2 regions of the Ottowia massiliensis genome follow, and region 1 is predicted to be linked to the other one. Evidence: riboswitches for the same ligand, from Rfam matches in the RefSeq annotation. Region 1 holds a riboswitch; the other holds the start of a gene.
What was found. A riboswitch is a leader RNA that binds a small molecule or an ion and turns the genes downstream of it on or off. The one in region 1 is predicted to bind S-adenosylhomocysteine.

Region 1 (15,846 bases):
GGAATTGGGCGGCTTTTTCTTCCACGCCGATGCCGGCGGTGACGGCGAATGCGCCGATGTAGTCCTTGAGCACGGGGCCATCGTGGCTGTCCTCGGGCCAGTGGCGCGGGGCGATGAAGTCGGCCAGGCAGCGGCTGGGGCGGTGCAGGCCGGTTTTCGCGTCTTTGGGGCGCTCGGTTTGCTGGCGCAGGCCGTGCCAGGTGAGCAGCACGCGATCGCGGTTTTCGTCGGCGTAGAGGGCGATGTCGTCGTCGTGCACGCGGTTGGCGGGCCAAAAGCCCACCACGGCGTGGGCGGTCAGCCAGCGGCCTTCGATGATGTGGCGCAGCATCTTCTGGCCGTCTTCATACACCTTCGTGGCTTCCGCGCCCACGATTTCGTCTTGCAAGATGGCCGGGAATTTGCCCGCCAGGTCCCAGGTCTGGAAAAACGGCCCCCAGTCCATGAAGGCGGCCAGCTCGGCCAGCGGCAGGTTGCGGATGACGCGGCGGCCCAGAAAGTGCGGCGCGGGCGGCTGGTAGCGGCCCCAGTCTATGGGCGTTTTGTTGGCGCGTGCCTGCGCCAGGCTCCACATTGCGGCGGGCTTTTTGCGCGCGTGCAGCTGGCGCACGTTTTCATAGTCGGCCTGCACTTCGGCCACGTATTGCGCCGCGCCTTCGCCCAGCAGGCCCTGGGCCACGCCCACGCTGCGCGAGGCGTCGGGCACGTAAACCACGGGGCCGTCGTAGTGCGGGGCGATTTTTACGGCGGTGTGCACGCGGCTGGTGGTGGCGCCGCCGATGAGCAGCGGAATCTTGCGCAAGCGGAAATAGTCGTCCTTTTGCATTTCGCCAGCGACGTATTGCATTTCTTCCAGGCTGGGGGTGATCAGGCCCGACAGGCCGATGATGTCGGCCCCCTCGCACTTGGCGCGCGCCAGGATTTCGTGGCAGGGAATCATCACGCCCATGTTCACCACTTCAAAGTTGTTGCATTGCAAAACGACGGTGACGATGTTCTTGCCGATGTCGTGCACATCGCCCTTGACGGTGGCGACGATGATTTTTCCCTTGCTTTTCACGTCTTTGCCGGCGGCTTCGTCGCGGCGCTTTTCTTCTTCGATGTAGGGCACCAGGTGGGCCACGGCCTGCTTCATCACGCGCGCGCTTTTGACCACTTGCGGCAAAAACATCTTGCCCTGCCCGAACAAGTCGCCCACCACGTTCATGCCGTCCATCAGCGGGCCTTCAATCACGTGCAGCGGGCGGCCGCCCTTGGCGATGGTTTCCTGATACGCCTCTTCGGTGTCTTGCGTAATGAAGTCGGTGATGCCATGCACCAGCGCGTGCGAGAGGCGCTCGGCCACGGGCGCGGGGTTTTCGGGCGTGCCGCGCCAGGCGAGTTTCTGGCTGTCGTCGCGGGCTGCGCCTTTGGCGGTTTCGGCAATCTCCAGCAGGCGCTCGGCGGCGTCGGGGCGGCGGTTGAGCACCACGTCTTCCACGCGCTCGCGCAAGACGGGTTCCAGCTCGTCATACACGCCGATCATTCCGGCATTGACAATGCCCATGTCCAGCCCCGCGCGTATGGCGTGGTAGAGAAACACGGTGTGAATGGCCTCGCGCACGGGGTCATTGCCCCGGAAGCTGAAGCTCACGTTGCTGATGCCGCCCGAAACCTTTGCGCCCGGCAGGTTCTGCTTGATCCAGCGCACCGATTCGATGAAGTCCACCGCGTAGTTGTCGTGCTCGGGCATGCCCGTGGCAATGGTCAGCACATTGGGGTCAAAGATGATGTCTTCGGGCGCAAAGCCCACCTCATCGACCAGCACGCGCCAAGCGCGCAAGCAAATTTCAATGCGCCGCTCCAATGAATCGGCCTGGCCTTTTTCGTCAAACGCCATCACCACCACCGCCGCGCCGTAGCGCTTGATGAGCGTGGCCTGGCGCTTGAACTCGTCTTCGCCCTCTTTCAGCGAAATGGAATTGACGATGCCCTTGCCTTGCAGGCAGCGCAGGCCCGCTTCCAGCACGCTCCACTTGCTGGAGTCCAGCATCACCGGCACGCGGGCGATATCCGGCTCGCTGGCCATCAGGTTCAGAAAGCGCACCATCGCCACTTCGGCATCGAGCATCGGCTCGTCCATGTTCACGTCGATGATCTGCGCGCCGTTTTCCACCTGCTGGCGCGCCACGGCCAGCGCCTCTTCGTACTGCTCGGCCAGGATAAGCCGCGCAAACGCCTTGGAGCCGCTGACGTTGGTGCGCTCGCCCACGTTCACGAACAGCGAGTTTTCGTCAATTCTCAAAGGCTCCAGCCCCGACAGGCGCAGCGGCGGGATGGGCGGTTGGGGGGCGTCGGCGGAAGCGGCAGAAGCAGACATGGGATTCACTGAAGACCGGAAAACGCAGCCAGGAGGGCAGGCACGAGCCTCGTTTTCGCGCGGAACATCCGCCAAGCCTGGCGGAAAAAAGCTCCGTTGCGACGCCCCTTGGCAAGAGGGCGCGCATTCTAGGCAGCCGCCACGCGCCATGCCGCCGAAGCCGCCCAAAACAGGCTCGCACAAGCGGTCTTTCACCGCCGTCGAGCGTAGCGCTGCAAGCCTTGGGCCGCGCTTGTCTGGTTTTATAGAAAAGGGAGCAAAAATGAAGGGCCAATAATGCCGCTTAACGCTGTTTTTATCGGGGTTTATAGCTACAGATTCAAGAGCAAAAAATAGTTTATCTATTTCATGCTCTTACGGCCAGGCTTTGAACAGGCGCTTACGGCCTGCCGTCTGCCGCGTTGCGGGCGAAGACGAGCAGCGTGTCGCCCTTGTCCGTGGGGCGGGGCACTTCCAGGCGCTGCGCCCATTGCTGTTGCGAGGGGCTGGCTGTCAGCGGGGCAATCAGCCACGGGCAGGTGGCGGGCGCGTCAAAGCGCGGCAGCGGCTCCAGCTGCCAGCCGCCATGAAAGCGCAGGGCCGCCAGCTGGGTGGCGTTGAGCGCAAACGTATTGACGCACGCGCCCTGGCCGACGATGGCCGCCACGCTGCGCACCTGCGCGGCCAGGCTGCGGCCATAGTCCAGCGCGGGTAGCCACAGCGTCATCAGCAGCAGCCAGCACAGCGTGGCGCCGGCGGCGGGCAGCACCAGGCTTTTCCACAGCGCGGCGCGGTGGCGGCCCGTGCGCCAGCGCGCCAGCCAGGCCCAGGCCAGCGTGGCCGCCAGCGCCGCCAGCAGCGCGGGCCACTGGAAAACCGGCTCAAAGCCCGGCGCCAGCCGCGCCACATTGGCCGCCGGTTTGGCGGGCACGCCCGTTTGCAGCGAAATCCAAACCACCCAGATCACGATGGCCCAGCCGCTGAAAAACAGCACGGTGAACCAGTCAATGAGCGCTGCCATGCCGCGCCGCAGCGTGGGCAGCGCCAGCGCCGCCAGCGCCGCCAGCGGCGGCAGCGCCGCCAGCAGCGAGCGGTCACGCGCGGGCGTGAACACCGCCGCCAGCATGGCCATGCCGGCCATCATCAGCGGCAGGCCCAGGTGGCGCTGCTGGCGCGGGCGCGGCAGCTGGGCGCGCCAGCGCCACAGCGTCCACAGCGCCAGCGGCCAAATGGGCCAGGTGAACCAGGCAAACAGCCGCGCCAGAGAGCGCCACTGCGCCGCCGCCAGCGGCCACGTGATTTGCCAGCGCCACAAGCCCAGCCGCCAGCCCAAGGCCGCGCTGGCCAGCATGGCCGCCAGCGTGGCCAGCAGCAGGCGGCGGCGCGCGCCTGCCTGCAAGGCGTTGGCAGGCGCGGCGGCCTGCCAGCCCGGCCACAGTTGCGCCAGCACCGCTGCCGCGCCATATGCCAGCGCCAGCGTGGGCGCGCCCGACAGCGCCAGCGCAGGCAGCCCCAGCAGCGTGGCCGCCACCGCCGCGCGCGGCTGAAAAGGCATGGCCGCAAAGCCAAAAAACACCAGCGCCGTAAAACACAGCTGCGCCAGCGCAGGCGTGGTCTCGTGCGCCAGCTGCGCCATGCCCAGCGTGGCAATGAGCGCCAGCAGGCTGCCATCGGCCAGCGCACGGGCGTAATCGCGCGGCTGCGCCTCGCCGCCAAACGCCAGCGCCACGGGCTGCGCGCCGGGCAGGCGGGTCAGGTTATAGGTGGCGTACCAAGTGGCCGCCAGCGTGCCCGCCAGCATCAGTGCAAACGGCAAACGCACGGCCACATCAGGCGCCAGCCAGCCGGCCGTGGCTTTGAGCGCGAGCGCGCCCAGCCAGTAAGGCAGCAGCGCGGCCACATCGGGCGACAGGCCGTCGAGCTGCGGCGCCAGCCAGCCCGAGCGCCCTTCGGCCATGGCCTGCATGAACCCGAAAGAAGCCAGGTCATCGCCTTTCCACGGCTGCCGCCCCACAAAGCCCGGCAGCACATAGGCCAGACACAGCAGCCACAAGGCCAGCCTGGGCAGCCGGCGGGCCGCTTCTTGCGTAACGAGGGCGGGGCGGGGGGTATTCACGTGCGAAAAGGCGGGGAAAGTGACGGACGAAAGGCCGGGATTGTCGCCGCGCCCGCGCTTGGCTCATGGCTGCGCCTTTGCATTCAAGAAGCTGTTCAAGGCGCTTCGATGATGCAAAGACAGGAGCAATTCAAATGGGCCGGAAATGCCTTCTGCGCTGCATGCACCAGGACATCATGCTATGGATAGAGGAGCGTGCCAGTCTGCTTTCTCCCCTCGCCTGCCGCCCTTTCGCGGCCCAGGCCGTGCATGGCTCGATTCACAACCTCGCGCGGCTATCATCCTTGCGCCATTCATAAGTGGCTCTGCTTATTCTGAAAGGAGGCCTTCAATGTTTCGCCGGATGATTTCGCCCAACTGGAAAACCCTGGCCGTGTGCTGCGGCGCATGGGCGGCTTGCGCCAGCATGGCCCAGCCCGTGCAGATGACGCCGCAGGCTGCGCCTGTGCGCCAGCAGGCGGCTGAACTGCTGGCGCCCGGGCAGCAGGCGCTCACGGCCTGGCGCTGGCGCTTGCAGGCCGTGCGCGGCAAGGATCGCGCCTGGTTCACGCGCGCTGCCGCCGCCCTGTCTGAACCGGTGGTGCTGCGCTTTGACGAGGCTGCCGTGAGCGTGGCCGCTCCCTGCAACCAGTTGCGCGGGCGCTATCTGCTTTCAGGCGAACGCATGCTGATTGAGCCGCTGATGGGCACCAAAAAGGGCTGTGCCGACGCCCGCTTGATGGCGCTGGAAGACCGTCTGGAGCAAATCCTGCCCACCGTGAAGGATTGGCGGCTGCAAACCGCACGCCAGCAGAGCGGCCAGCCTGCGGCGAGCTTGCGCCTGCGCTTTATCAACGGCAGCGAGTGGCTGCTGCAAGGCGAGCCTGCTGGCGCGCCAGGTTCGCTTTGACGCCAGCGGCGCGCGCACCGTTTTGCGCGTGCGCCGCCAGCCCTTGGGAGCTGGCTATGTGCGGCAAGAGCGCATCAGCTACGGGATGGAGCCATAGGGAGCCATAGGGAGCCACAAGCCGGAAGCGGCGGGCCGCCTTGTTGATGGCAACGGTGCTTTGGATTTGCTCCTTTATCCGTAGCATGACGTCCTAGTGGAATCTGCGCGAGGCGGCATTTCGATACCCCTGAATCCGCTCTTGTTTTTGATGCCGCTCGCCCCTTCGGGCGGATGGCGGGGCGCAGCCGGGCCGGTTTTCAGCCGCGCGCGATTTTGAAAACCGCCGTGCCCGCCAGCAGGTTGGGCAGGCGGCGCACGGGGCGGCCCTGATGCAGGCCGAAGGCGTCGAGGATTTGCAGGCCGTTTTTGCGGGCGAGGATTTCAAAGTCCTTGAAGGTGCCTACGCGGATGTTGGGCGTGTCGTACCACTGGTAGGGCAGGCGGCGGGTGACGGGCATGCGCCCGCGCAGCACGGCCAGGCGGTTGGGCCAGTGGGCGAAGTTGGGAAAGGCGATGATGCCCACGCGGCCCACGCGGGCGGTTTCGCACAGCATGGTTTCGGCGTTGCGCAGGTGCTGGAGGGTGTCGATTTGCAGCACGGCGTCAAAGCTCTGGTCGCCAAAGTCGGCCAGGCCTTCGTGCAAGTTGAGCTGGAGCACGTTCACGCCGCGCTGCACGCAGGAGAGCACCTTGGCGTCGTCGATTTCAATGCCGTAGCCCGTGCAGCCGCGCTCGCGCATGAGGCGCTGCATGAGCGCGCCGTCGCCGCAGCCCAGATCGAGCACGCGCGCGCCTTCGGGCACGAGGCTGGCGATGACTTGCTGAATGGCGGCGTCGCTCATGCCGTGCCTCCTTGGGCTTGCGCCGGGGTGTCGATGCGGTTTTCAAAATACGAGCGGATGAGGCGCATGTAGCGCGCGTCGTCCAGCAAGAAGGCGTCGTGGCCGTGGGGGGCGTTGATTTCGGCGTAGGCCACGTCGCGGCGGTTGTCCAGCAGCGCCCGCACGATTTCGCGGCTGCGGGCGGGGGCAAAGCGCCAGTCGGTGGAAAAGCTCACGAGCAAAAAGCGCGCTTGCGTGCCCGCCAGCGCAGCGGCCAGGCTGCCGCCGTGGGCGCGGGCGGGGTCGAAGTAATCCAGCGCGCGGGTGATGAGCAGGTAGGTGTTGGCGTCGAAGTAATCGCTGAATTTTTCGCTCTGGTGGCGCAGGTAGCTTTCAATCTGGAATTCCACGTCTTGCGTGGAGTAGCGGTAGCCGCTGGCGTGGCCGGCCACGGCCTGGCGCAGCTGGCGGCCAAATTTGGCGTTCATCACGTCGTCGCTCAAATAGGTGATGTGGCCGATCATGCGGGCGATGCGCAGGCCGCGCTGCGGCACCACGCCGTGGCGGTAGAAGTGGCCGCCGTGAAAGTCGGGGTCGGTGATGATGGCGCGGCGCGCCACTTCGTTGAAGGCCAGGTTTTCGGCGGTGAGGTTGGGCGCGCTGGCAATCACCACGGCGTGGCGCACGCGCTGCGGGTATTGCAGCGTCCAGCTGAGCGCCTGCATGCCGCCCAGGCTGCCGCCCATGACAGCGGCCAGCTGCTCGATGCCCAGCGCGTCCAGCAGGCGGGCTTGCGCGGCCACCCAGTCTTCCACGGTGATGACGGGAAAGTCCGCCCCCCAGGCCTGGCCCGTGGCCGGGTTGATGTCTTTCGGGCCGGTGGAGCCAAAGCACGAGCCGAGGTTGTTGATGCCGATGACGAAAAAGCGGTTGGTATCCACCGGCTTGCCGGGGCCGACCATGTTGTCCCACCAGCCCAGGCTGCGCGGCTGGCCCGCGTATTCGCCCGCCACGTGGTGCGAGGCATTGAGCGCATGGCACACCAGCACGGCATTGCTGCGGCTGGCGTTGAGCTGGCCGTAGGTTTCGTAGGCCAGCTGATAGCCGCCCAGGCTGGCGCCGCTTTGCAGCGCCAGGGGCGCGTCAAAGCGCATGGTCTGCGGCGTGGCAATGAAAGTCATGAGGCAAGAAAAAAACCCGGTTGCGCCAAAAGGCGGAACCGGGCCGGATTTCCGTCATTTAGCAGCATTTGTCAGAACTGGTTCAAAGCCTGTTTGTGAGGGCAGACTCTGAACCGGTTCTCGGAAGCGCCCGCAAGCAGGAAAGCAAATCGGCGCGTGAAAACGAAAGGGCGGCCAGTATAGCCAGCCGCCAGACGGCCCGGCCCAGCCGGATTCACTCTGAAAAAAGGAGCGAATTCAAGCGGCCTTTTTGGCCTGAGGTCCTAGAGAAACGAGCGCAGGCAGCTATCGTAAAAAGAGCGAAATCTTGCTATTCCAGCCCCATGCGCCAGCCCAGCAGGGCAGCCAGGCCCAGCGCCGCGAAGACGGCGGCGCACGCCAGGTGCACGGCGCGCAGGGGCAGTTTCTTCATCAGCCGCTCGCCAAAGCACACCACGGGCGCATTGGCCAGCATCATGCCCAGCGTGGTGCCGGCAATGACGGCCAGCGCTGCATCCGGGTGCTGCGCGGCCAGGGCCACGGTGGCCAGCTGGGTTTTGTCGCCCATTTCGGCCATGAAGAACACGGCCAGCGTGGCGCCGAACACGCCCCAGACGCCCCAGCGCGCGGCCCGCGCGGGCTGCTGGTCGTCATCGAGCTGGTCAGGCGCCATCATCCAGCCCGCCATCATGATGAAAGACAGGCCCAGCGCCCAGCGCAGCGCATCGGGCGCAAGCTGCGTGGTCACCCATGCGCCCAGCGCTCCAGCCAGCGCGTGATTGGCCAAGGTGGCGGCAAAAATGCCCAGCGCGATGGGCCAGGGCTTGCGAAAGCGCGCGGCCAGCAGCAGCGACAAAAGCTGGGTTTTATCGCCCATTTCGGCCAGCGCGACGATGCCGGTGGAAAGGAAAAAAACGCTCACGGAAGACGGTGCGAAACGCAGGGCCGCGCGATTGTAAAAATATTCGTTTGACGTGGATATTTGAAATATATGCAGGGGCATAATGCCCGCCGCGCGCGAGAGCGCGTGCGTTTTCCCGGTGTTTCTTCTTGGCCCTCGGGGGCGTTGGCAGACTCCATCCGGTTTTTTTCTTTTTCACCTTGTGTATTTCGAGGAGCGCCTTCGATGGGCAACAAACTTTATGTCGGCAATCTGCCGTATTCCGTGCGCGACGCCGAGCTGGGCCAGGCTTTTGCCGCGTTTGGTTCCGTGGTCAGCGCCAAAGTGATGATGGAGCGCGATTCCGGCCGCTCCAAAGGCTTTGGTTTTGTGGAAATGGGCAGCGACGCCGAGGCGCAAGCCGCCATTGAAGGCATGCACGACAAACCCCTGCAAGGCCGCAATCTGGTCGTGAACGAGGCCCGCCCGATGGAGCCGCGCCCGCCGCGCGCCAGCTTTGGCGGCGGGCGGCGCGATGACCGTGGCGGCTACGGCGGCTTTGGCGGCGGCAATGACGGGCGCTTCCGCAGCCCCTATGGCCCCGGCCCGCGCGGCAATGGCGGCTTTGGCGGCCGGCGCGACGATCGCGGCTTTGACCGTGGCGATCGCGGCGAATACTGATCGGGCCAAGTTCCCGGCAAAGGCCGGCGCGGTTTTCGCGTCCGGCCTTTTTTGCGCCTGCGATAGCGGCGCAAGCCATGAAGCCGCGCAAGGCGGGGCATGTGAAAATCCCGCGCCATGACCGCCCCGAATGCCGCTCTGAACGCCGGATCCAACGCCACTTTGAACGCAGATGCCGCCGAGCTGGACAAATTTGCCGCCCTGGCCCACCACTGGTGGGACGCCGGGGGCGAATTGGCCACGCTGCACCACATCAACCCCTTGCGGCTGAACTGGATTGACGCGCAGCGCCCGCTGCAAGGCGCGCGCGTGCTCGATGTGGGCTGCGGCGGCGGCATTCTGGCCGACGCCATGGCCCGCAAGGGCGCTGAAGTGCTGGGCATCGATCTGGCCGAAAAATCCTTGCAGGCCGCCCGGTTGCACGCGCTGGAGGCCGAAACGCCGCGCGTGAGCTACCGCGCCGTGGCCGCCGAGGCGCTGGCCGCCCAGGAGCCCGCTTCGTTCGACGTGGTCACGTGCATGGAAATGCTGGAGCACGTGCCTGATCCGGCCGCCATCGTGGCCGCCTGCGCCGCGCTGGTCAAACCCGGCGGGCAGGTGTTTTTTTCCACGCTCAACCGCAACCCCAAATCGTGGCTGATGGCCATTGCCGGCGCGGAATACGCGCTGCGCCTGCTGCCGCAGGGCACGCATGACTACACCCGCTTCATCCGCCCCAGCGAGCTGGCGGCCTTTTGCCGCGCTGCCGGGCTGAGCGTGCAGCGCGTCTCGGGCCTGCACTACAACCCGCTCACGCGCCGCTGCTGGCTCACGCCCGATGCCAGCGTGAACTACATGCTCTCGGCGCTGCGCCCTGCGTGAAAAGCGCTTTTTTGCCTTACCAGCCCCTCATCCCACAAAAAAACATGCAAACCGTCAAAACCGAACTGCTGGACGCCCTCAAAGCCGCGCTGGAGGCGCTGCTGCCCGGCGCAGGCGACAAAGCCGCGTTTGAATCGCCCCGGCAGGCCGCACATGGCGATCTGGCTTGCACCGCCGCCATGCAGCTGGCCAAGCCGCTCAAAAGCAACCCGCGCGCCGTGGCCGAACAGCTCAAGGCCGCGCTGCTGGCCACGCCCGCCTTTGCGCGGTGGGTGGATGCGCTGGAAATCGCCGGCCCCGGCTTCATCAACATCCGCCTCAAGCCCGCCGCCAAGCAGCAAACCGTGCGCGAAGTGCTGGCGCTGAAAGAAAACTACGGCCAGCAAGCGCAAACCAAAGGCCGCGTGCTGGTGGAATTCGTCAGCGCCAACCCCACCGGCCCGCTGCACGTGGGCCACGGGCGGCAGGCCGCGCTGGGCGACGCCATCTGCAACCTGCTGGCCTCGCAAGGCTGGCAAGTCACGCGCGAGTTCTATTACAACGACGCGGGCGTGCAAATCGACACCCTCACCACTTCCGTGCAACTGCGCGCGCAGGGCATCAAGCCCGGCGATGCCAACTGGCCCGAAGCCGCCTACAACGGCGACTACATTCAGGACATTGCCAACGACTTTCTGGCCCGCAAAACCGTGCAGGCCGATGACCGCAGCTTCACCGCCAGCGGCGACGCCAGCGACCGCGAAGGCATCCGCCAGTTCGCCGTGGCCTACCTGCGCCGCGAGCAAGACCTGGACCTCAAAGCCTTTGACGTGCGCTTTGACAACTACTACCTCGAATCCAGCCTCTACAGCAGCGGCCGCGTGCAAGCCACGGTGCAAAAGCTCATCGCCAGCGGCCACACCTACGAAGAAGGCGGCGCCCTGTGGCTGCGCACCACCGACTTTGGCGACGACAAAGACCGCGTCATGCGCAAGCAAGACGGCACCTACACCTACTTCCTGCCCGATGTGGCCTACCACATCGCCAAATGGGAGCGGGGCTTTCACAAGGCCATCAACATCCAGGGCACCGACCACCACGGCACCATCGCCCGCGTGCGCGCGGGCCTGCAAGCGGCGGGCGTGGGCATACCCCAGGGCTACCCCGACTACGTGCTGCACACCATGGTTCGCGTCATGCGCGGCGGCCAGGAAGTCAAGATCAGCAAACGCGCGGGCAGCTACGTCACCTTGCGCGACCTGATCGAGTGGACCAGCAAAGACGCCGTGCGCTTTTTCCTGCTCTCGCGCAAGCCCGACACCGAATACACCTTCGATGTCGATCTGGCCATCCAGAAAAACAACGACAACCCCGTTTACTACGTGCAATACGCCCACGCGCGCATCTGCTCCGTGCTGGACGCCTGGGGCGGCGAGCGCGCCGCGCTGGCGCAAGCCGATCTGGCTGCGCTCGACACCGCCGCCGCGCAAGCGCTCATGCTCAAACTGGCCGAATACCCGGCCATGCTTGCCGCCGCCGCGCAAGACTTCGCCCCGCACGATGTCACCTTTTATTTGCGCGAACTGGCCGCCAGCTACCACAGCTACTACGACGCCGAGCGCATCCTGGTCGATGACCAGGCCGTCAAAACCGCCCGCCTGGCGCTGGTAGCCGCCTGCGCGCAAGTGCTGCGCAACGGCCTGCAACTGCTGGGCGTATCCGCCCCGGAGCGCATGTGATGCACGCCCAACCCGCCTTCTTCGCCCCCTCGCCTTCACCCTCGCGCCAGCTTGGCGGCACGCTGCTGGGCCTGATTCTGGGCATCGTCATCGGCCTGGGCATCGCCCTGGGCGTGGCCCTTTACATGGCCAAAGTGCCCGTGCCCTTCATCCACAAAGCCTCCTCGCGCAGCACCGAACAAGACGCCGCCGAAGCCGAACGCAACCGCGACTGGGACCCCAACACGCCCCTGCACAGCCGCTCGGCGGGCGGCGCTGTCACGCCCATGCCAGCCGCGCGCTCCGGCAACAACGCGCCTTCGCGCCCCGTGCCCGCGCCAGCGGAAGTCAGCCGCCCGGCCACGCAGACGGCGCCTGCGCCCACCCAGGCGCAGCAAACCACTTCGTCCGACCCGCTGGGCGACTTCATCGCCGCACGCGCCGCGCGGCAAAGCCAGCAGCGAGCCGGGCAAGAGCAGACCGTGGCTTCCGCCTCGCCCATCATGGCGGGCGAGCCTTTCATCTACTTCGTGCAGGCAGGCGCCTTCCGCGACCAGGACGAGGCCGAAGCCCAGCGCGCGCGCCTCACGCTGGCAGGCATACAGGCGCGCGTGACCAGCCACGAGCAGGCGGGCCGCACGGTTTACCGCGTGCGCATCGGCCCCTTCCAGAAGAAAGACGAAGCCGACAGCGCCAAGGAGCGCGTGGTCAGCAGCGGCTTTGACGCCGCGCTGGTGCGCGTGCAGCGGTAAGCGCCTGCCCCTGCGCTGCTCCTGATACAGAAGCGAATTCAGGCCCCCGAAAAATACGTTTGCCGCTTATTTGACGGGGAGGTCATGCTATTGATACAGAAGCAAGAATACCGGCGCATCTTCACCAGAAAAGCGGCCTGTCCTAATGGCCGTCCCGCATGCCGGGAACTTGCCGCCCGCTCCTGCTTCTCAGCCCCCCTTTCAACCCGCCCAAAAAAGGAAAAACAGACCATGAAACGCCGTGATTTCGCGCTCACTGCCGCAGCTGCCGCCACGCTGGCCGCGCTGCCCGCCGCCTTCGCGCAAGGCCAGCCCTTCACGCCCAAGGAAGGCGAGAACTACCTCGTCGTCAATCCCGCCGCTCCGGTGGATACGTCCGCTGGCAAAGTGGAAGTCGTCGAATTCTTCTCCTACGGCTGCCCCCACTGCCGCGACTTCGAGCCGATATTTGACAAATGGGCCGCCGCCCAGCCGCAGGATGTGGTGGTGCGCCGCATGCACGTGGGCTTTTCCAATGCCTTTGAGCCGCTGCAGCGCATCTTCTTCGCGCTGGAGGCCATGGGCCTGAATGAAAAAGTCCACACCGAAGTCTTCAACGCCATCCTCAACGAGAAAAAGCGCCTGAACACACTGGAAGAGGTGCAGCCCTGGATGACCGAGCGCGGCGTGGATGGCGCCAAATTCGCCGCCGCCTACAAATCCTTTGGCGTGGCCAGCAAGATCAGGCGCGCCATCGAGCTGCAAGACGCTTACCACGTGGAGGCCACCCCCAGTTTCGGCATCGCCGGGCGCTACTACATGGACCCCGGCATGACCAAGGGCTTTGACGGCATGCTGAAAACAGCCGACGCGCTCATTGCCAAGCTGCGCAAATCCGGCGGCCAGTAAGAGCCTGCGAGCTGCTCGCCTGCGGCCTGCGGCAGCCGCTGCGGGATGATAAAAAAAGGAGCGAATCAAGAGGGTCAAAATGGCCTTTCGCGCAGTATCCACTAGGACATCTTGCTCCCAATACAGGAGCAAAAACAAGGCTGTGTGCCCCGCTCCTTGAACAGGCTCGCGACGCCGCTTCAGCATTCGCCTCGGCGGTTTTTGGGCCTCTGCCGCAAGCGGGCGCGGCCAGGCAATCCTTGAGGGCGCGGCCCCTACAATTTGTGTCAGCCCTCAACCCGCTCCTTCATTCCTGCTTTCATGCCGCGCCTGTCTGTTTTTTCTTCTCCCTTTTCGCGCCTGGCCCCGCTGGCGCTTGCCGCCTTGCTGGCTTGCGCGGGCGCGCAGGCTGAAAAGGCCGATCGCGACCAGCCCATGAACATCGAGGCCGACGCCTTGAGGCATGAAGAAAAAAGCCAGACCAGCACCTTCACCGGCCATGTCGTGCTCACCAAGGGCAGCATCCTCATGCGCGGCGCGCGCCTGCAAGTGCAGCAGGCCGGCGATGGCCAGCAAAGCGGCACGCTCACGGCGGAAAAAGGCGAGCGCGCGTTCTTTCGCCAAAAGCGCGACGGCGCAGATGAATACATTGAAGGCGAAGCCGAAACCATTGAATACGACAGCCGCGCCGACACCGTGCGGCTTCAGGGCCGCGCGCGCATGCGCCGCCTCGAAGGCGCAAAGCTGGCCGATGAAGTGACGGGCGCGCGCATCACCTACAACAGCGCCTCGGGCGTTTACACCGTCGATGGCGCGCCGCAAGGCAAGGCTGGCAAGGGCGAGCGCATCCGCGCCACGCTCGGCCCCAGAGGCGCTGGCGCCCAGCCCGCCCAGCCCGCCGCGCTGCGCGGCAGCTCCAGCCTGTCCAAAAAGCCGTGAGCGAGTCTGCTTCCAACCTCACGGCGCCCGCGCCTGCCAGCTCGCTGCAAGTGCGCAACCTGCGCAAGCACTACGGCGCGCGCCGCGTGGTGCAAGACGTGTCGCTCACCGTCAAAAGCGGCGAGGTGGTCGGCCTGCTCGGCCCCAACGGCGCGGGCAAGACCACATCGTTTTACATGATCGTCGGCCTGCTGCGCGCCGACGCGGGCAGCATCACCATTGATGGCCGCGCCATCGAAAAAATGCCCATTCACCAGCGCTCGCGCCTGGGCCTGTCTTATTTGCCGCAAGAAGCGTCCATCTTCCGGCGGCTGACGGTGGCCGAAAACGTGCGCGCCGTGCTGGAGCTGCAACGCGGGCCGGACGGCCGCCCGCTGCCCGCGCCTGAAATCGAGCGCCGCCTGGACGAGCTGCTGAAGCAGCTTTCTGTTTCCGAACTGCGCGACACCCCCGCGCCGGCGCTTTCGGGCGGCGAGCGGCGGCGCGTGGAAATCGCGCGGGCGCTGGCCACGCAGCCGCGCTTCATCCTGCTGGACGAACCCTTCGCGGGCATCGACCCGATTGCCGTCATTGAAATCCAGCGCATCGTCACCTTCCTGAAAGAGCAAGGCATCGGCGTGCTGATTACCGACCACAGCGTGCGCGAAACGCTGGGCATTTGCGACCACGCCGTCATCATCAGCGAAGGCCGCGTGCTGGCCGCTGGCACGCCCGCCGAAATCGTCGCCAACCCCGACGTGCGCCGCATCTACCTGGGCGAGCACTTCCACCTCTGAAGGCCGCAAGCCAAGTGAGCACCGGCCTGTCACTGCGCGTCTCGCAGAACCTTGCCCTCACGCCCCAGTTGCAACAAGCCATCCGCCTGCTGCAACTGTCCACCGTCGATCTGGAGCGTGAAGTGCAAACCATGCTCGACGAAAACCCCTTTCTGGAGCGCGCCGACGACGCCGCCCCGCGCGAAGAATTCGGCCTGGCGCGCGCCGATGCCCCCGTGAGCGAAGGCGACCGCAGCAGCGAGGCGGCCGCCAGCAGCGACGGCGGAAACGACGGCGAAGGCAGTGACAGCGAAACCGCCGCCCCCGACGACTGGGACGGCGACGGCAGCAGCGACCTGGCCCCTGACGACGGCGAATGGGGCGGCGAAGCTCCCGCCCGCCAGCCGGGCGACGACACGCTCGACCCCGCCGAACGCGCCAGCCTGCAAGAAAGCCTGACCGAACACCTGCACCGCCAGGCGCTGGCCCTGCGCCTGGCGCCCGAAGACATGGCTGCGCTGCGCTTTCTCATCGAATCCGTCGATGACGACGGCTACCTGCCAGACTCCCTGGCCCAGCTGGCCGCCACCCTCATGGACGACGACGACGGCGTGGAAGAAATGCAGGAACTCGTGCACCGCTTCACCCTGGCCCTGAAGCTGCTGCAATCGCTGGAACCCACGGGCGTGGGCGCGCGCAACCTGCCCGAATGCCTGGCCCTGCAACTGAAAGAACGCCTGGGCGCGTCAGACCCGAGCGATCCCGGGCGGGCGGCCATCGAAAACGCGCTGAAGCTCTGCACCCGCCACGGCGCGCTGGAGCTGCTGGCCCGCCGCGACACGCGCCGCCTGGCCGCGCAACTGGGCATCAGCGAAGACGAGCTGCGCGCCGCCCAGGCCGTCATCGCCCGGCTCGAACCCAAGCCGGGCCGGCGCTTTGCCAATGCAGAGCGCGAAATCATCGTGCCCGATGTCATCGTCACCGCCAGCGGCAGCGGCCCCACGCAGAAATTTCACGTACGCCTCAACCACGACCTCATCCCGCGCCTGCG
Region 2 (15,846 bases), 1.2 Mb from region 1:
TGCCGTCGCCGCCCGCAATGGGGCTGGGCAGCCAGCGCTGCACGCCCAGGCCGCATGCCGCGCAAGCCTGGCGCAGGCGCTGCTCGACCAGGGCATACAGGCGATCGTCGCGCACGATGCCGCCTTTGCCGATGTGCTGCGGCTGCAACTCAAACTGCGGCTTGGCCAGCATGAGCGCGTGGCCGCCGGGGCGCACCAGCGCCGCCAGCGCGGGCAGCACCAGCGTGAGGGAGATGAAAGAAAGATCGCCCGTCACCAGATCAAAAAGAGGAGCGGATTCAAGGGGGTCTAAATCGCCATCCACGCAATTTCCACTAAGACATGATGCTCTGAAAACAGTAGCATTCAGATGCCTGGCATTCACCCGCTCGATGCAGCGCACGCGCGCATCTTGCGCCAGGCGCGGGTGCAGCTGGCCGTGGCCCACGTCCACGCCCGTGACGTGCGCCGCGCCGTGCTGGAGCAGGCAGTCGGTAAAGCCGCCCGTGGACTGGCCCACGTCCAGGCAGCGCCAGCCTGCCACGTTCAGCCCCGTGGCGGCCAGCGCGCCTTGCAGCTTCAGGCCCCCGCGCGAGACATAGCGGCGCTCGGCGTCATCTTGCAATTCGATTTGCGCCTGCTGCGGCAAGGCCTCGCCGCTCTTGCGCACGGGTTGCCACGCGCCGCCTGCCACGCGCCAGCGCGCGCCCGCCGCAATCAGCCGCTGCGCCTGGCTGCGCGTGGCCGCCAGCTGGCGCGCCACCAGCAGTTGATCGGCCCGCATCGTGGCGCTCATGGGCCGGGCGCAGGCTCGGGGGCCGCCGCAGGGGGTATGGGGGCGGGCGCGCCATCGAGCGCCTGCAACAAACCCAGCTCGTTGAAGCGCGCCGTCACGCGCACGCCTTCCTTGCGGGCTGTTATTTCGCTGCCGCCCGCCACGCTGTCTTCCGTCAAATCAAAACCCTTGGCTTTCAAATAGCATCGCAAGGCCCTGCGGTAATTCAATTCAAAATTGGAAAACAACTGCTCCAGCGTGGTGGAAATGGTTGCCAATTCAGAAATGTCGGCATTGATGGCGGCATTTTTCGCCGCCACTTCAGGCGAATAAACCGTGCAAACCAAAATACCCTCGCCATAATTGGCCAGATAATACGCATCCGCCTTGCACAAGGCGCTGGCCGTCATGCCGATGGCGTGCACCCAGCGCCGCTCCAGCGCGAAATCCGTTTCATCCAGCAGCAACGCCAATCCATGCGAGCGCCCGTATTCGCGCATGGCCCGCGCGTCAGCCAGCGCTTCATCCGGCCAGCCTGCCTTCGCATTGGTCCAGGCCCAGCGCCAGGTGTCGTTTCTCAGCGAATAACTGCCTATGGCCTGAATGTGGCATGAAAAGCCGTTGTCAAACGTCAGCGACTGCGCGGCCACATCACCGCTCCAGCCCGCCTCGCCCACCAGCTCCTGCAAGCCGGCCTGCTTTTCCATGCCCAGCGCGCCAAACCGCGCCAGAAGCCGCCGCATCTGCTCATCCGCAGACAAAACCCGCGCCTGCTCCTGCGCCCTGCCCCGCCTGCCGCCAAACAGCCAGCCCAGAAAAGACATTTCCGCTCCTTGAAAATATTTTTAACCAGCCAGCCGGGGCTGGGCATTCAGAAAACGCACCAGATCGCCTGCTGTTTCGACTTTGCCCGCCCGGGGATTTTCACGGGTTTTATCAAGGCTGCGGCCAGCGCGCCAGGCCATGACGGGAAGACAGGCATTCTCCACATCCTCCTCATCTATTTTCAGCGTCTGCCAAATAGCATCATCCCAGCGCACGGGAAAATCGGCCGCCTTCGCGAACCGGGCTGTCTGATGCGCAAGCTCCTCATAAACGGCGCGCACCACCCACGGGTCATTTTCGCGGCAACGGGCTTGACGGGCAAATTGGCAAATACCCTCGCCCGCGCGGCTGGCGGCCAATGCCCGCAAACGCTTGCTTTCGGCCTCTGCCAGGCACCATGTCAGCAATATCAGAATCGTCAAAAAGGCCCATGTTGCAACCGGTTGAATCCACAAATTCAGCAATAACATGCATAGCATGAATGCCAGAAACAGCCCTCCCACGCAATATGCCCGCCAGTTTTTCTGCTTCCGGACATGCTGAAAATCCTCGCGTGGCGGCATGTGCCTTGAAAACCGTTTTATCATCTTCTTCTCCCTGCTGATTCACCCCAATTCAAACCGTTGCCGAGGCATGTTTCCGGTGTCCGCCTCACAGATATTTGCTGGCTTCCCTGATGCTGAGAGGCGCCATTTTGCCATGGTGCTGCCTGATGAAGTTTTTCACCCATTCGGGATTGGTTTTTGAATAGTCCCGCAGCGCCCAGCCGATGGCCTTGTTGATGAAAAATTCCGTCTGGTCGAGATTATTGACCAATATCTGCTCCAGCAGGTGCTGATCGGTTTGATCCTTTCTGAGCAGCTGATGGTCGATGGCAAGGCGGCGCAGCCAGATATCTTCGTCGCGGCTCCATTGCAAGATGACGGGCCTGGTTTCAGGAAAGCCGGCAATGATGCCGCCCGCCAGCCGGTCAAGAAAATCAATCGTATCCCACCAGGATTTGGTTTGCGCCAGTTTCTTCAATTGGGGCAGGTCACCGGGGCGCAGAAGGTTTTTTCTGGTTTCCAGATAATCCAGCGCCGCATATTGCATTTCCCGGAAGGGATGCTCCCATGCCTGCCGGACAAAGCGCCAGTCAATATCAGCGCCGCCATGCTTTTTGAAAAATGCTTTTGCGGCCTTGCGCCTGGCGGGCGTTTTGACGCCCAGAAACTCAAAGCGGCCTCTCATGTAGGCTTTCATCGCACGGGCATCGTCGGCATTCGCCAGATTCTGCAATTCTTTCAAAAGCATCTGCGCTTCCATGTTTGCCGCTCCCATCGCTGGCGCAGTGCAAATGCGCTGCTGCATTGAGCAGCCCCATCACGGCTTGCGCATTTGCATGAGGCCGGTTTTTCAAAAACGGCTGCCGCGCCGCACAGCCCAAACGTCCAGCGCGGCAGTCTTTCACGCCCTCAATAGCGGTAAGCGTCGGTTTTGTAAGGCCCTTCCTTGTTCACGCCGATGTAGGCGGCCTGTTCATCCGTCAGGCGCGTGAGGGTGGCGCCGAGCTTGGACAGTTGCAGGCGGGCCACGTGTTCGTCCAGGATTTTGGGCAGCACATAAACCTTGCCGGCCTCGTATTGATCAGGCTTGGTGAACAGCTCGATTTGCGCCAGCGTCTGGTTAGCGAAGCTGCTGCTCATCACGTAGCTGGGGTGGCCCGTGGCGCAGCCCAGGTTCACCAAGCGGCCCTTGGCCAGCAAGATGATGCGGCGGCCCGAGGGGAAGATGACGTGGTCCACCTGCGGCTTGATTTCTTCCCACTGGTATTTTTCGAGCGAGGCCACGTCGATTTCGTTGTCAAAGTGGCCGATGTTGCAGACGATGGCTTCGTTTTTCATTTCCACCATGTGCTCGTGGCGGATCACGCTTTTGTTGCCCGTGGTGGTCACGAAGATGTCGGCCAGCGGCGCGGCCTGCTCCATCGTCACCACTTTGTAGCCTTCCATCGCGGCTTGCAGGGCGCAGATGGGGTCGATTTCCGTCACCCACACCTGCGCGCGCAGGGCGGCCAGCGCCTGGGCGCAGCCCTTGCCCACGTCGCCGTAGCCGCACACCACGGCCACTTTGCCGGCCACCATCACGTCGGTGGCGCGCTTGATGCCGTCCACCAAGCTTTCGCGGCAGCCATACAGGTTGTCGAACTTGCTCTTGGTCACGCTGTCGTTCACGTTGATGGCGCGGAACTTGAGCGTGCCCTTGGCCGACATCTCCTTCAGGCGCATCACGCCGGTGGTGGTTTCTTCCGTCACGCCAATGATTTGCGCGCTCTTGCGCGTGTACCAGCTGGCGTCTTCGGCCAGCTTGGCTTTGATGGCGGCAAACAGCACGCGCTCTTCTTCGCTCTTGGGGTTGGCCAGCACGCTGGCGTCTTGCTCGGCCTGCTGGCCCAGGTGCATCAGCAGCGTGGCGTCGCCGCCGTCATCCAGAATCATGTTCGGGCCTTCGGCCTGGCTGCCTTTGGGGCCGAATTCAAAAATGCGGTGCGTGTAGTCCCAGTAGTCTTTTAGCGTTTCGCCCTTGACGGCGAAAACCGGCGTGCCGCCTGCCGCAATGGCTGCCGCCGCCTGGTCTTGCGTGCTGAAAATGTTGCACGAAGCCCAGCGCACTTGCGCGCCCAGCGCTTGCAGCGTTTCAATCAGCACGGCGGTCTGAATGGTCATGTGCAGACTGCCCGCAATGCGCGCGCCCTTGAGCGGCTGGCGCGCAGCGTATTCCTCGCGAATGGCCATCAGGCCGGGCATTTCCGTTTCGGCAATCCGGATTTCCTTGCGGCCCCAGGCGGCCAATCCAATATCGGCAATCACGGATTCGGGCGAAACATTCAAAGGCGCATTCATATGGCGGGTCTTTCCTTGATGAAAAAAAGAGAAAAACCACCGATACCCGCGCGGGCCTGGCGAAACGCCAAAAAAAAGCTCACCACGCGTTCATCAGCGGGTGAGCGTCGTTGCGAAGGGGGAGAAACCGCCCCTTCGAGCCTGACCCTGCGCCAACAGGCGGGGGATGCAACGCTCCTCGAAGGGCGGCGCGGATTATAGGCAGGCGCGCACGGGCAAAAACACCGCCAATTGCGCCGGTTTTGCGCCGGTTTCCAATCCATTTCCGCCATGAATGGGCACTGGCTGGACGCATGAGAGCGGGCGAATCACGCAAATGGCAAGTCCGCGCTTGGGAACCCTCTCTCAAAAACATTCGGCTGGAATGCACGGGTGATCAAACGCCATGAGCGGCATGGCTTCAAGGCGCTGTCCAAGCGCTGGGTGGTGGAGAGGGCCTTGGCCAGGCTGCGCAAGGATCGCCTGCATTCGGCGCATGGTCCGGCACTTGACCTGATCTTTTGAGGCAAGCGCAGAGAAACCAGAAAAAGGAGCAAATTCAGGGTCATCAAAATGCCCTTTCGCGCTGGCTCCACTAGGACGTCATGCTACGGATACAGGAGCGAAATAGGGCCGGCTTTCAGAGTTCGTAGTCGGCCACATGGCCTTGCATGGCCTTGGCGACCAGATCGCGATCCAGCCGGTCGGAGAGCAGTTCGGCAAAGTGATAGACGAACTGGCGCAGGTAGGCGCCGCGCTTGAAGGCCACGCGCGCGACGTTGGAACCCAGCAGGTGGCCCAGGGGGCGGGTGAGCAGGCCCCGCATGTTTTCGGGGGCGCTGCCTTGCGTGGCCATTTCGGCCACGATGCCGATGCCCAGGCCCAGCTGGACGTAGGTGGTGATGACGTCCGAGTCAATGGCTTCGAGCACGATGCGCGGCTGCAACTCGCGCTGGGCAAAGGCCTGGTCAATGAGGGCGCGGCCCGTGAAGGAAGGGTGGTAGGTGATGAGCGGCCAGGCGGCAATGTCTTCCAGCGTGATGCGCTTTTGCCGCGCCAGCGGGTGGCCTTCGGGCAGGGCGAGCATGTGCTGCCACTCGTAGCAGGGCAAGGTAACCAGGTCAGGGTAGTCGGCCAGCGATTCGGTGGCCACGCCGATTTCAGCCTGTTCGTCCAGCACCATTTGCGCCACTTGCTGGGGGTTGCCCTGGTGCAGGCGGATGCTGACTTTGGGCCAGGCCTGGCGCAGGCGGGCGACGGGCTGGGGCAGCACGTAGCGCGCCTGGGTGTGGGTGGAGGCGATGGAGAAGGTGCCGGTGTCTTGCGCGGTGTATTCCTCGCCGATGCGTTTGAGGTTGTTCACCTCGCGCAGGATGACGGCAATGCTTTCCAGCACGTGGCGGCCCGGTTCGGTGATGCTTTTGAGGCGTTTGCCGTGGCGGGTGAAGATGTCGATGCCCAGCTCCTGCTCAAGGTCGATGATGGCCTTGGAAACGCCGGGCTGCGAGGTGTGCAGAACGCGCGCGGCTTCGGTGAGGTTGAGGTTGCGGCGCGAGGCTTCCTGGACGAAACGGAACTGGTGCAGGTTCATGGCGTGAAGGGTTCAGGCGCGGGGGTCAAAGGGGCCGGAAAGAGCCGCGCGGGCCAGGGCGTCGAGCACGGCGGGGTGTTCGGCGATGGTGGCCGCTTGCGTGATGGGCACGCCAGGATGGGCGTGGCGCAGCGCGGCCAGCAGGCGCGGCAGGTCTTCGCGGGCGTGGCGGCCCATGCCTAAAAACATGGGCCAGACGGTCAGGCTGAGCGCGCCCTGGGCAATGAGACGGGCAGCCGCTTGCGGCAGGCTGGGCGCGGTGAATTCAAGGTAGGCGCAAGACACGGCCACGCCCGCCGGGGCGGTTTCGCGCATGCGGCGGGCCACGGCTTCAATGGGCGCGCTCCACAAGGGATCGCGCGAGCCGTGGGCGAAAAGGATGATGCCGCGCGCCATGTGCCTGCCTTCTTTCTGCCGTCTTTGCGGGTGCCGCCCGGCGCTTACTGCCGCAGCACCAGCCAGCCAAAGGCGGCCAGCGAGAGCAGCGAGTAGATGAGGCCGGGCGTGGCGGCGGCCAGCCAGGGCTGCCAGTCGCGCAAATTGCCAATGAAGCCGAAGACGTTGTTGAGCAAAAAGAAGCTGATGCCCGCCATGACGCCAATGAACACGTGGCCGGAGATGTTGCCCGAGCGGAAATGCAGGTAGGCAAAGGGCAGCGCCAGCACCATCATCACCAGGCAGCCCAGCGGGTAGAACACCTTGCGCCAGAACTCGATTTCATAGCGCTGGGCGCTTTGGCCGTTGGCGTGCAGGTGGCGGATGTACTGGAACAGATCAAGCGCTTTCATGCGGTCGGGGCTGACGAGGGCGGCGGCCACCATGTCGGCAGACAGATGCGTGGGCCAGCGCGTCTCCGGCGGCTGGGTGCGGGCAATGCCGGCCTGGCCCGCCGGGCTTTCTTGCAGGGCGCGGCGCCGGGGGCGCTCCAGCAGCCATGCGCCTTCGTCAAAGCGGGCGCTTTCGGCCTGGGTGGTGGAAAGCCAGCGGCCCTGGGGGTCGAACTCGAAGATGCGCACGCGGTTCATCTGCCCGTCGGCCGAGAGCGAGGCGACATTGACGGAGTAGCTGCGGCCATCGGCGCTTTTGTCTTTCAGCCAGCCGCCGGTCAGCCCCACGGTGAGCTGCCCGGCAAAGCGCGAGCGCAAAAGCTGCGCGGCGCGGTTGGCTTCAGGCGCGGCGTAGTCGCCAATGACGAAGGTGAGCGCCGCAAAGGCCGCGCCCAGCGCCAGCAGCATGCCCAGCGCGCGCAGAGGCCCCAGGCCGCTGGTGCGCAAGATGGTGTATTCGGAGCTTTCGGCCAGCCGCGCCATCACGTAAATGGCGCCAATGAGCACGGCAATGGGCAGGAGCTGGTAGATGTGGTTGGGCACGCGCAAGGTGACAAACAGCAGCACTTGCGAGAGCGGGTAGCCGCCCGCGCTGTTGAGGTACTGGAGCTGATCCACCAGGTCAAAGAACACGAACAGCAGCAAAAAGGCCACGCCCACAAAGGCCACGGCGCGCAGGATTTCGCGGTAGATGAAGCGGCGGATGGTTTTCATGCCGCCCCTTTCTGCCCGTCTGGCGGCGCGGACGGCGCGGGTTGCCTGGCCCACGGGCGCGGCAGCCAGCCGCCCCAGTGGCGCAGCAGCAAAGCGCCCAGCGCGGCGGCGAAGATGCCGCCGTGCAGCAGGCAAAGCAGCGCGGCCAGGCTCACTTTGCCGCTGGCCACCCAGCTTTGCCCCACATTGAGCAGGTTGTAGTAGGCGGCAAAGGCAAAGAGCGAAAACACCATGCCCGCGCTGCGCCCCACGCGGGGATTGACGCGCGTGCCCGCCAGCGCAATCACCACGCAATTGAGCGCGGCCAGCGCCAGGCCCAGCCGCCAGGAAAACTCGGCCTGGTTGTTGCGATCGGGCTGGCGCAGCAGCGCCAGCGTGGAGCGGTAGCGCGGCGCTTGCAGCCCGGCCGAATCCAGCGAGCGGGCGCTCACGCGCGCGCCGTATTCGCGAAATTCGCTCAGGCGCATTTCGCCCGTTTCCAGATCGGTTTCCAGGCGCTGCCCCTGGTCCAGAATGACGAAACGCTCCGCGCCTTGCGTTTGCAGGCGGCCGCCGCGCGCGGAAGTGACGATTTCCCGGCCCTTTTCGGTGGCGGCGATGAAGATGTTGCCGCCGGGCGCGTCGGCTTCAGTTTCGGCGTCCGGCCTGGCCGGTCCGAAGTCCGTCCTGCCTGCGGGCGCGCCGGCGGCGCTGCGCACGGCGTCAGCCGCCTTTTTGTCGATGTAAAGCACGCGCCGTCCGCCTGCGGATTCAATGAACTGGCCGGGCGCCACGCGGTCCACGTCGCCGCGCGATTCATAGCGCTCACGCAGCTCGCGCACCTGCTGGTTCGTCCACGGCCACACCGCCAGCGCCAGCACGGCAATGCCCAGCAGCACCGGCCAGGCAAAGCGCAGCAGCGGCGGCAAAAACGCCAGCAGCCCGCGCCCGCTGGCAAACCACACCACCATTTCACTGGCCATGTACATGCGCGAGAGCGTGGCCGTGATGGCCACAAACAGGCTCAGCGTGAGGATGGTGGGCAAGTGCCCCAGCACCGTAAAGCCCATCACCAGCATGATTTCAGACGGGTTCACGTGCCCGGCCGAAGCCTGGCCCAGCGTGCGGATCAGCATCATCGTCATCACGATGGTGATGAGCACCACCAGAGTCGCGCCGAAGCTGCGCCCCAGCTCTTTGCGCAAGGATGAATCGAATAACATCAGTTTGAAAGGAAACCGCTGATTATGGACTTTGAACTCAAGACGCTGCGCCTGGCGCAGGCGGCCCGCGCCAAGGCCGATGCGCTGGTTTTTCTCGTCACGCAAGACACCGCCAAGGCCAAGGCCGATGACGCCCTTTCAGCCCTGGCCGCCCGCGCCATCAAGACGGGCGACTTCAGCGCCGAAGCCGGCAAGCTCCTGCCCTGCTACGCCGCCGAAGGCATTCAGGCGCCGCGCGTGCTGCTGGCGGGCGCGGGCGACGGCAGCGCGCAAGCCGTGCGCCGCGCCGTGGCCGCCGCCATTGCGCTCATCAAAAGCGGCCCCGCCTGCCAGGCCGTGCTGTGCTTTGCGCAAACGCCCAGCCCCGCCGCCTTGCGCGCTGCCGTGCTGGCTGCCGCCGACGCGGCCTACGCCTACACCGAAACCAAACCCAAGGCCAAGCCGGTCGCGCTAACCGGCGTGCGCCTGGCCCTGCCCGCCGCCGCCAGCGCCGCATTGAAAACCGCCTTCGCCCAGGCCACGGCCACGGCCAGCGGCATCCGCCTGGCGCGCGAGTGGGGCAACCGCCCCGCCAACCACGCCACGCCCCGGCAACTGGCCGCCGCCGCCCAGGCCATCGCCAAGGAAAAAGGCAGCCATATTGACTGCGAAGTTCTCGGCCCCAAGGAAGTGGCCAAGCTCGGCATGGGCGCATTTGCCGCCGTGGCGCGCGGCTCGCATGAAGAGCTGCGCTTCATCGTGCTGCGCTACCAGGGCGCGGCCAAGAGCCAGCCGCCCGTGGCCCTGGTGGGCAAGGGCATCACGTTCGACTCCGGCGGCATCTCCATCAAGCCCGCCGCCGGCATGGACGAAATGAAGTTCGACATGTGCGGCGCCGCCAGCGTGCTGGGCGCGTTCGAGGCCCTGCGCCAGCTGCAACCGGCCATCAACGTGGTCGGCCTCATTCCCGCCTGCGAAAACCTGCCCGGCGGCGGCGCCACCAAGCCGGGCGACGTGGTCACCAGCCTGAGCGGCCAGACCATCGAAGTGCTCAACACCGACGCCGAAGGCCGCCTGGTGCTGTGCGACGCCCTTGCCTACGCCGCGCGCTTCAAGCCCCGCGCCATCATCGACATCGCCACCCTCACGGGCGCTTGCGTCATTGCCCTGGGCCACGTTCGCAGCGGCCTTTACGCCACCGACGCCGCCCTGGCCCAAGCCCTGCAACAGGCGGGCGAAGCCGCGCTCGACCCCTGCTGGCCCATGCCGCTGGATGACGAATACGCCGAAGGGCTGAAAAGCAACTTCGCCGATGTGGCCAACGTGGCGGGCCGCCCGGCAGGCTCCGTCACCGCCGCCAAATTCCTGCAACGCTTCGTGCCCGAAGGCACGCCGTGGGCGCACCTGGACATTGCCGGCAGCGCCTGGAAAAGCGGCAAGGCCAAGGGCGCCACGGGCCGCCCCGTCGGCCTGCTCGTTCAATACCTGCTGGCGCAAGCTGCCTGAACGGCAGGCAGCCAGGGCAGCCGCGCATGACGGAAGTGACCTTTCACTTCAACGTGCCTGAAAAAACGGCCTATGCCTGCCGCCTGCTGCGCAAGGCATGGGCCGCGCGCGCCCCGGTTGGCGTGCTGGGCGACGCCGCAGCCCTGCGCGCGCTCGACGAAGCCCTGTGGACCTTCTCATCGCAGGCATTCATCCCCCATTGCGGCGTCTCCGCCCCCGCCCACGTGCTGGCCGCCACGCCCATCGTGCTGGCTACCGACGCTGCCCTCTTCACACGCAGCCAGGTGCTGCTCAACCTGGGCCAGCCCGCGCCCGAAGGCTTTGAACGCTTTGCCCGTTTGATCGAAATCGTCAGCGCCCAGCCGCAAGACCGCGCGGGCGCCCGCCAGCGCTGGAACCACTACAAAAAACACGGTCTGCAACCCCAGGCCCATGACGCGGCCGCCCGCAAGGACTAAACCCGCCCTCCCGAAAAGGCCCACCATGACCGCCCACGACCCCCGCGCCAGCGACGCAGCCATTGAACCCATCCTTGACGACACTCCCGCATGGAGCGAAGCGCCGCCCCCGCAATCCGTGCCCATGCTCACCGAAGTCATCGCCCCCGTCAGCCAGCCCGGCGAGCTGGCCCCGGAACCCGGCGCCCTGCCGCCTGCGCCCGCCCCCGTCTCCGCCCAGGTTCCCGCGCAAGCCAGCGCCCTGGCCGGACAAGTGCTCCAAACCCTGGCCCCCACGCTTGACCTCCGCATCAGCGAAGCCATCGCCCGCGTCCTGCACGAACAGCTTCTGGGCCTGAACGCCCGCGTGCAGCGCGAAGTCGCCGCCGTCGTCAAGCAAGCCGTGGCCGAAGCGCTGAAGCAGCAGAGCACACACGAAACCGCCCCCGGGCAAGACGGGCACGGCGAAAACGCGGATCAGGAAAAGCAAGACTGAACACGCAAGCGGCCCGCAGCCAGCCTCTTTTAGCTCCTTTTTCAATAGCGATAGGTCCTAGTGGAAACTGCGCAGAACGGCATTTTCACCCCCTTGTATTTGCTCTTGTTTTTTGACATAACGGCCCATCGGCCCATCACCCCGCTTCTGCCCACTCTAAAGCTCTGATTCAGCGCCTGGGGCTGGCGCTGGCACCGCAAGCGCAGCGGAATGAGCAGCGCTGAACCTGCCCAACCAAAACCAAGCGGGTAGCGGGCAGGTTGCCATCAACCGCGCATGATGCTGGGGCCGGCATCTGAACAACGCATGGGCCGAGTCAGCAAGAAGCCTGTTCGCAATCTGTATCTGTACTTGATGCGAAAAGCGCGGCCCGGAGTGATTCATGACATTGCAAACGCCTCGTCAGGCAGCAGGCGTGAATGTCAGAACCATTCGCGGTTTGCGCCTTGCGGTTCATCCCGGTCTGCTTTTTCTTCTCATGGCCCAACGCTGGGCGGGTTCCCAGAAACAGGAGCAAATTCGGGGGGCCTGAAACACCAATCTGCGCAGTGTCCATCAAGACATCGCGCTATGAATAGGGGAGCAACCCCGCCCAACGCCGCCCGCCCGCAGGCGCGAAAAGCGGCCCCGCTGACCTGCGGCGTCGCGCAACGTCGCACTGGCCGGTCAGCCAGCCGGTCAGCCAGACCGTCTGCGGCTTGCACTTCGCTCAGGTTCATTCACTCTTTCGCCCCTCATGGACGAACTCTGAACAGGTTCCAAAAAATGGGCGGGGCTGAAGAAAAGCGCCTTGGCTTTGCGCCCTGCGCTGCGCTCACTCGCCAATGGGCACGGGGGAACGCAGGGCGAGCAAGGCCCACTGCCCCTCCAGCAGGCGGCGCAGGCGGCGCGGCTCGGGCAGGGTGATGAGTTCGGCGCGCTCCGGGGCGCTTTCGGCGGCGCTTGCCGGGGTGTTTGCAAGGCGGGCCGTTCCGGTTGTGTTTTCGGCTGCGTTGTCAGCGGCCAGCAGGCGCGGCGTGCCGCGCTCAGGGCGCGGCGCTTGCAGGCTCCAGCCGCTTTCATCGCTTTGCTGGCGCAGCTTCCATTGCCGCCATTGCCTGTCGGCAGGCAGGGCTTGCGTCCAGCGGGCGGGCAGCTCCAGGGCCTGGCCCTGCGCGCCCATTTGCATCTGGCTTGCTCCATCTTCCACGGCTACGGCTGCGCGTTCGGGCACGAGCACGTGGCCTGCCAAGGTCAGCGGCGCATCAGCCGCCGGGGCCAGCAGCAGCACGCGATGGCCGTGGGCCAGCTCACGCAGGGCGGCCATTTGGCCGTGCGCGAGCAGCCACAGGGCGATGGCCTGGTATTTCCGCGCAGCGGGGCTTTGCTCCTGCGCGGCTTCGTGGCCTTGCTGGCCCTGCTGCTCCAGCCAGTCCAGGTCTTCATCTTCCGGCTCCGGCTGGCCTTGCGGGCCGCCCATGTTGCGCGAGACGGCTTCCACCTTGTCGAGCGTGCCGCGCGCGCGGCCCTTGGGCACATTGCGCAGGCTCACGCGTTTGTGAATGCCTGTTTTTTCTTGCGAGGCTTGCTGCCCGGCCACTTGCTGGGCCTGCGCGGCTTCGCGGCCTTTGGCTTGCGTGGCCGAGCCTGCCTGTGTGGCCGCTTGGGCGGCGGCCTTGGCCTTGCCTTCTTGCGCGGCCTGCCTGGCCTGGGCGCTTTGCACGCTGGACGCTTGCGTGGCGGTTTGCGCCGCGCTTTGGCGCGTGGCGCTGGTTTGCGTGGCCGCCTGCGCGGCGGTTTGCTGTGTGGCTGCGCCCATGCGGGCGGCCACATTGGCGTTTTTGGCTTGCAGGCCCGCCGTGAGGGCTGCTATGGCGCTTTGGCGCGTGGCGTTGAGCAAGGCCATGTCTGCCGCGCTGGCCTGGCCCTTGCCCGCCAGCAGGGCCAGCGCCAGCGCTTGCGCCAGCAGCTGGCGCTGCGCCTGCTGCACGGCCAAAGGCTGGGCCATGCCTGCGGCGGCCATCAGCAAAGCGCCCATGCGGGCCGCTTGCTGCTGGTGCGCGGCCAGCGTACGGGTGATGGCCGCCAAGGCGGCGGGCGTGAGGCGCTGGGCCTGAAGGGCGGCTTGCGTGGCCGTTTGGGGCGTGGGCGTTTGCCCGGCAGGAGCGCGCGCTTCCTGCTGGCGCACGCTGGCCGCTTGTGTGCTGGCAGCCTGCGCTTCGGCCCGCGTGGCGGCTTGGGTTGTTGCCGCTTGCGTGGCAGTCTGCTGGGCCTGAACGGCGGGTTGCGCCTCGGGGCGCGGCTGGGGCTGAGGGGGCTGGGGTTGAACCTGCGGGCGATACGGCGGCTCGCTATCGCGCTTGGGTTCAAAGCTGGGGATGAAAGTGGGCAGCGCCGCGAAGGCGGGCAGGCCCATGTTCAGCAGGGAGGTGGAGAGGGCGCTTAAAGAGGAGGCGTAGGGCGCGCCGCCCGATTGGCCTGCGGCAAAGCTGCTGTGGTTTACGAAGGAACTGCCAACATTACCACCATTGGAAGAAAAGCCGTTTCCCCCTTCGCCAAGGTCAGTCAAATTACCATTTTGGCCACCTAAATGGCTGTCATGCGTAACCTCATTAAAGTTTTCTCTGCCAAATTGAGTTATTGCATTATCAGAAGTAGATCCGCCCGAAAGCGGATTAGAAGCACGACCAGAGTCACCTGCCGGACCTTCATTGGTAACATTATTTACATCGTGTCTTATATCTCGCGAAGAAGTAGTTGTCGTAGTTGCTTGAGTTACAATCCTTCCAAGAACCATTGGCTACTCCTCCGCTACATTTCAGAATCAGAAGCGATGCTGAATACCTACACCATAATTATTTCCACCTTCAAGGCGCAAATAATCCGCATAAATAAAGGTACGCTTAGAAAGCGCATACTTCGCAGCAAACGTGCCCTCCGTATATTTTTTGAGCTTATAAGTCACATTCTGCAGCGCATATTCACTCTTATGCTGGCGTTGCAACTCAAGTGCCAATGTTATATTATCAAAATCCACAGAACCGCCAACACTATACCCTGCCATACGAGTTTTAGAACCAGCAGGAAGAGCTGGAAATATTTGGTCGCGCGTATCGTAGTAACCAACAGAAAGAGCAAACATGCCAAAATTGTACTTGGCACCTAACGCATAATTTGCTTTACTGTCTTTAGTTTTATTGTACGCAGCAGCAGCAACTAGTGGACCATTGTCGTACATCAGATTAAGGTCATATTTCGCTTTATTATTATTGTCGGCTTTGGTTATAAAGGCAACTTCAGCGCTAAAGCCACCAAACACAGGAGTTTTGTAGCTAAATTGACTACTAGAGCGCGATGCCTGTCCAACAGAAGCATAACGTTCAATCGAGGAGGAATAATTCACATCGCCAAAAATATTCCAGGCAACTATAGCACTATGACTTGGAGTAACAGATTGCCCCATTTTGAATCGCCCAAAACCACCTTCCAACCACAAGTTGGCCGCCCGGGCATAATTTGTTTTAAGAAGCTGGTGATTTGGTTGAATTACCGCGCCATCTTCAAGATTGACATACTGCTCCAATTTGAAGCCCGCCTTAAGACCGCCCCCTAAATCTTCAATCCCTCGAAAACCAATGTAGCTGGTAGTGTGATTAACTATACGGCCACTAATCATCCCGATTTTTTGACCCGCTTCTTTCCCAATCCCCACGTCCGCCACGCCATAAAGCGTGACCGAAGACTGGGCGAGTGCAGCGCCGGAAACAAGCGTCAAAGCGGCCAAAGCCAGCAGATTCTTTTTCATTTGAATTGCCTTTCAAATCAGGGAAAATAGTGAAAACAAGACCCTTCACAGGGCGCGAAAACGGTGTGAATTAAATCACAGTCCTGGCCGCCCGCCAATAGGCCAAGCCCCCGTAAAAACACGATGTTGCAATTTGCCCGCGCCTGTCCGCGCCTGCGCGGGCCTCTTTTCCCCTGCGGCGCCGGGGCAGGCGCGCAGGGCGCGGCAGGTGTTGCGCTTTTTCAACTGCGCCCATCCGCTCCGCCGTTTCCTTCGCCGTTTCTTCAGCCGCAGCAAGTCACGGAATGCCCCGCCTTGCGCCAAGCAAGCCGCAGCCTGTCCGGCCAGAGCGGCCCGCTGCCCGTCCAGCAGGCGGCGCAGGCGGCGCGGCTCGGGCAGGGTGATGAGTTCGGCGCGCTCCGGGGCGCTTTCGGCGGCGCTTGCCGGGGTGTTTGCAAGGCGGGCCGTTCCGGTTGTGTTTTCGGCTGCGTTGTCAGCGGCCAGCAGGCGCGGCGTGCCGCGCTCAGGGCGCGGCGCTTGCAGGCTCCAGCCGCTTTCATCGCTTTGCTGGCGCAGCTTCCATTGCCGCCATTGCCTGTCGGCAGGCAGGGCTTGCGTCCAGCGGGCGGGCAGCTCCAGGGCCTGGCCCTGCGCGCCCATTTGCATCTGGCTTGCTCCATCTTCCACGGCTACGGCTGCGCGTTCGGGCACGAGCACGTGGCCTGCCAAGGTCAGCGGCGCATCAGCCGCCGGGGCCAGCAGCAGCACGCGATGGCCGTGGGCCAGCTCACGCAGGGCGGCCATTTGGCCGTGCGCGAGCAGCCACAGGGCGATGGCCTGGTATTTCCGCGCAGCGGGGCTTTGCTCCTGCGCGGCTTCGTGGCCTTGCTG

Region 2: linked by a shared signal. The riboswitch ahead of ahcY (adenosylhomocysteinase) and the one ahead of metH (methionine synthase) in region 1 are both predicted to bind S-adenosylhomocysteine.

Annotation. Positions count from the first base shown of each region.
Region 1 is NZ_LT964854.1:1,360,310-1,376,155, forward strand. It holds gene metH (methionine synthase) at 1-2,359, opposite strand, end outside; S-adenosyl-L-homocysteine riboswitch at 2,397-2,475, opposite strand; gene C1720_RS06215 (glycosyltransferase family protein) at 2,739-4,454, opposite strand; gene C1720_RS06220 (META domain-containing protein) at 4,786-5,343, shown strand; gene metW (methionine biosynthesis protein MetW) at 5,640-6,224, opposite strand; gene metX (homoserine O-succinyltransferase MetX) at 6,221-7,384, opposite strand; gene C1720_RS06235 (TMEM165/GDT1 family protein) at 7,695-8,285, opposite strand; gene rbp (RNA-binding regulator) at 8,490-8,924, shown strand; gene ubiG (bifunctional 2-polyprenyl-6-hydroxyphenol methylase/3-demethylubiquinol 3-O-methyltransferase UbiG) at 9,042-9,785, shown strand; gene argS (arginine--tRNA ligase) at 9,830-11,503, shown strand; gene C1720_RS06255 (SPOR domain-containing protein) at 11,503-12,234, shown strand; gene C1720_RS06260 (thiol:disulfide interchange protein DsbA/DsbL) at 12,466-13,122, shown strand; gene lptA (lipopolysaccharide transport periplasmic protein LptA) at 13,423-14,040, shown strand; gene lptB (LPS export ABC transporter ATP-binding protein) at 14,037-14,816, shown strand; gene rpoN (RNA polymerase factor sigma-54) at 14,831-15,846, shown strand, end outside.
Region 2 is NZ_LT964854.1:2,574,048-2,589,893, forward strand. It holds gene C1720_RS11485 (TlyA family RNA methyltransferase) at 1-763, opposite strand, end outside; gene C1720_RS11490 (DUF6882 domain-containing protein) at 772-1,578, opposite strand; gene C1720_RS11495 (hypothetical protein) at 1,600-2,142, opposite strand; gene C1720_RS11500 (DNA alkylation repair protein) at 2,231-2,929, opposite strand; gene ahcY (adenosylhomocysteinase) at 3,034-4,461, opposite strand; S-adenosyl-L-homocysteine riboswitch at 4,557-4,647, opposite strand; gene C1720_RS14460 (hypothetical protein) at 4,834-4,965, shown strand; gene C1720_RS11510 (CysB family HTH-type transcriptional regulator) at 5,081-6,031, opposite strand; gene C1720_RS11515 (sirohydrochlorin chelatase) at 6,044-6,427, opposite strand; gene lptG (LPS export ABC transporter permease LptG) at 6,472-7,572, opposite strand; gene C1720_RS11525 (LPS export ABC transporter permease LptF) at 7,569-8,774, opposite strand; gene C1720_RS11530 (leucyl aminopeptidase) at 8,799-10,259, shown strand; gene C1720_RS11535 (DNA polymerase III subunit chi) at 10,286-10,717, shown strand; gene C1720_RS11540 (hypothetical protein) at 10,743-11,192, shown strand; gene C1720_RS11545 (hypothetical protein) at 12,007-13,740, opposite strand; gene C1720_RS11550 (porin) at 13,996-14,976, opposite strand.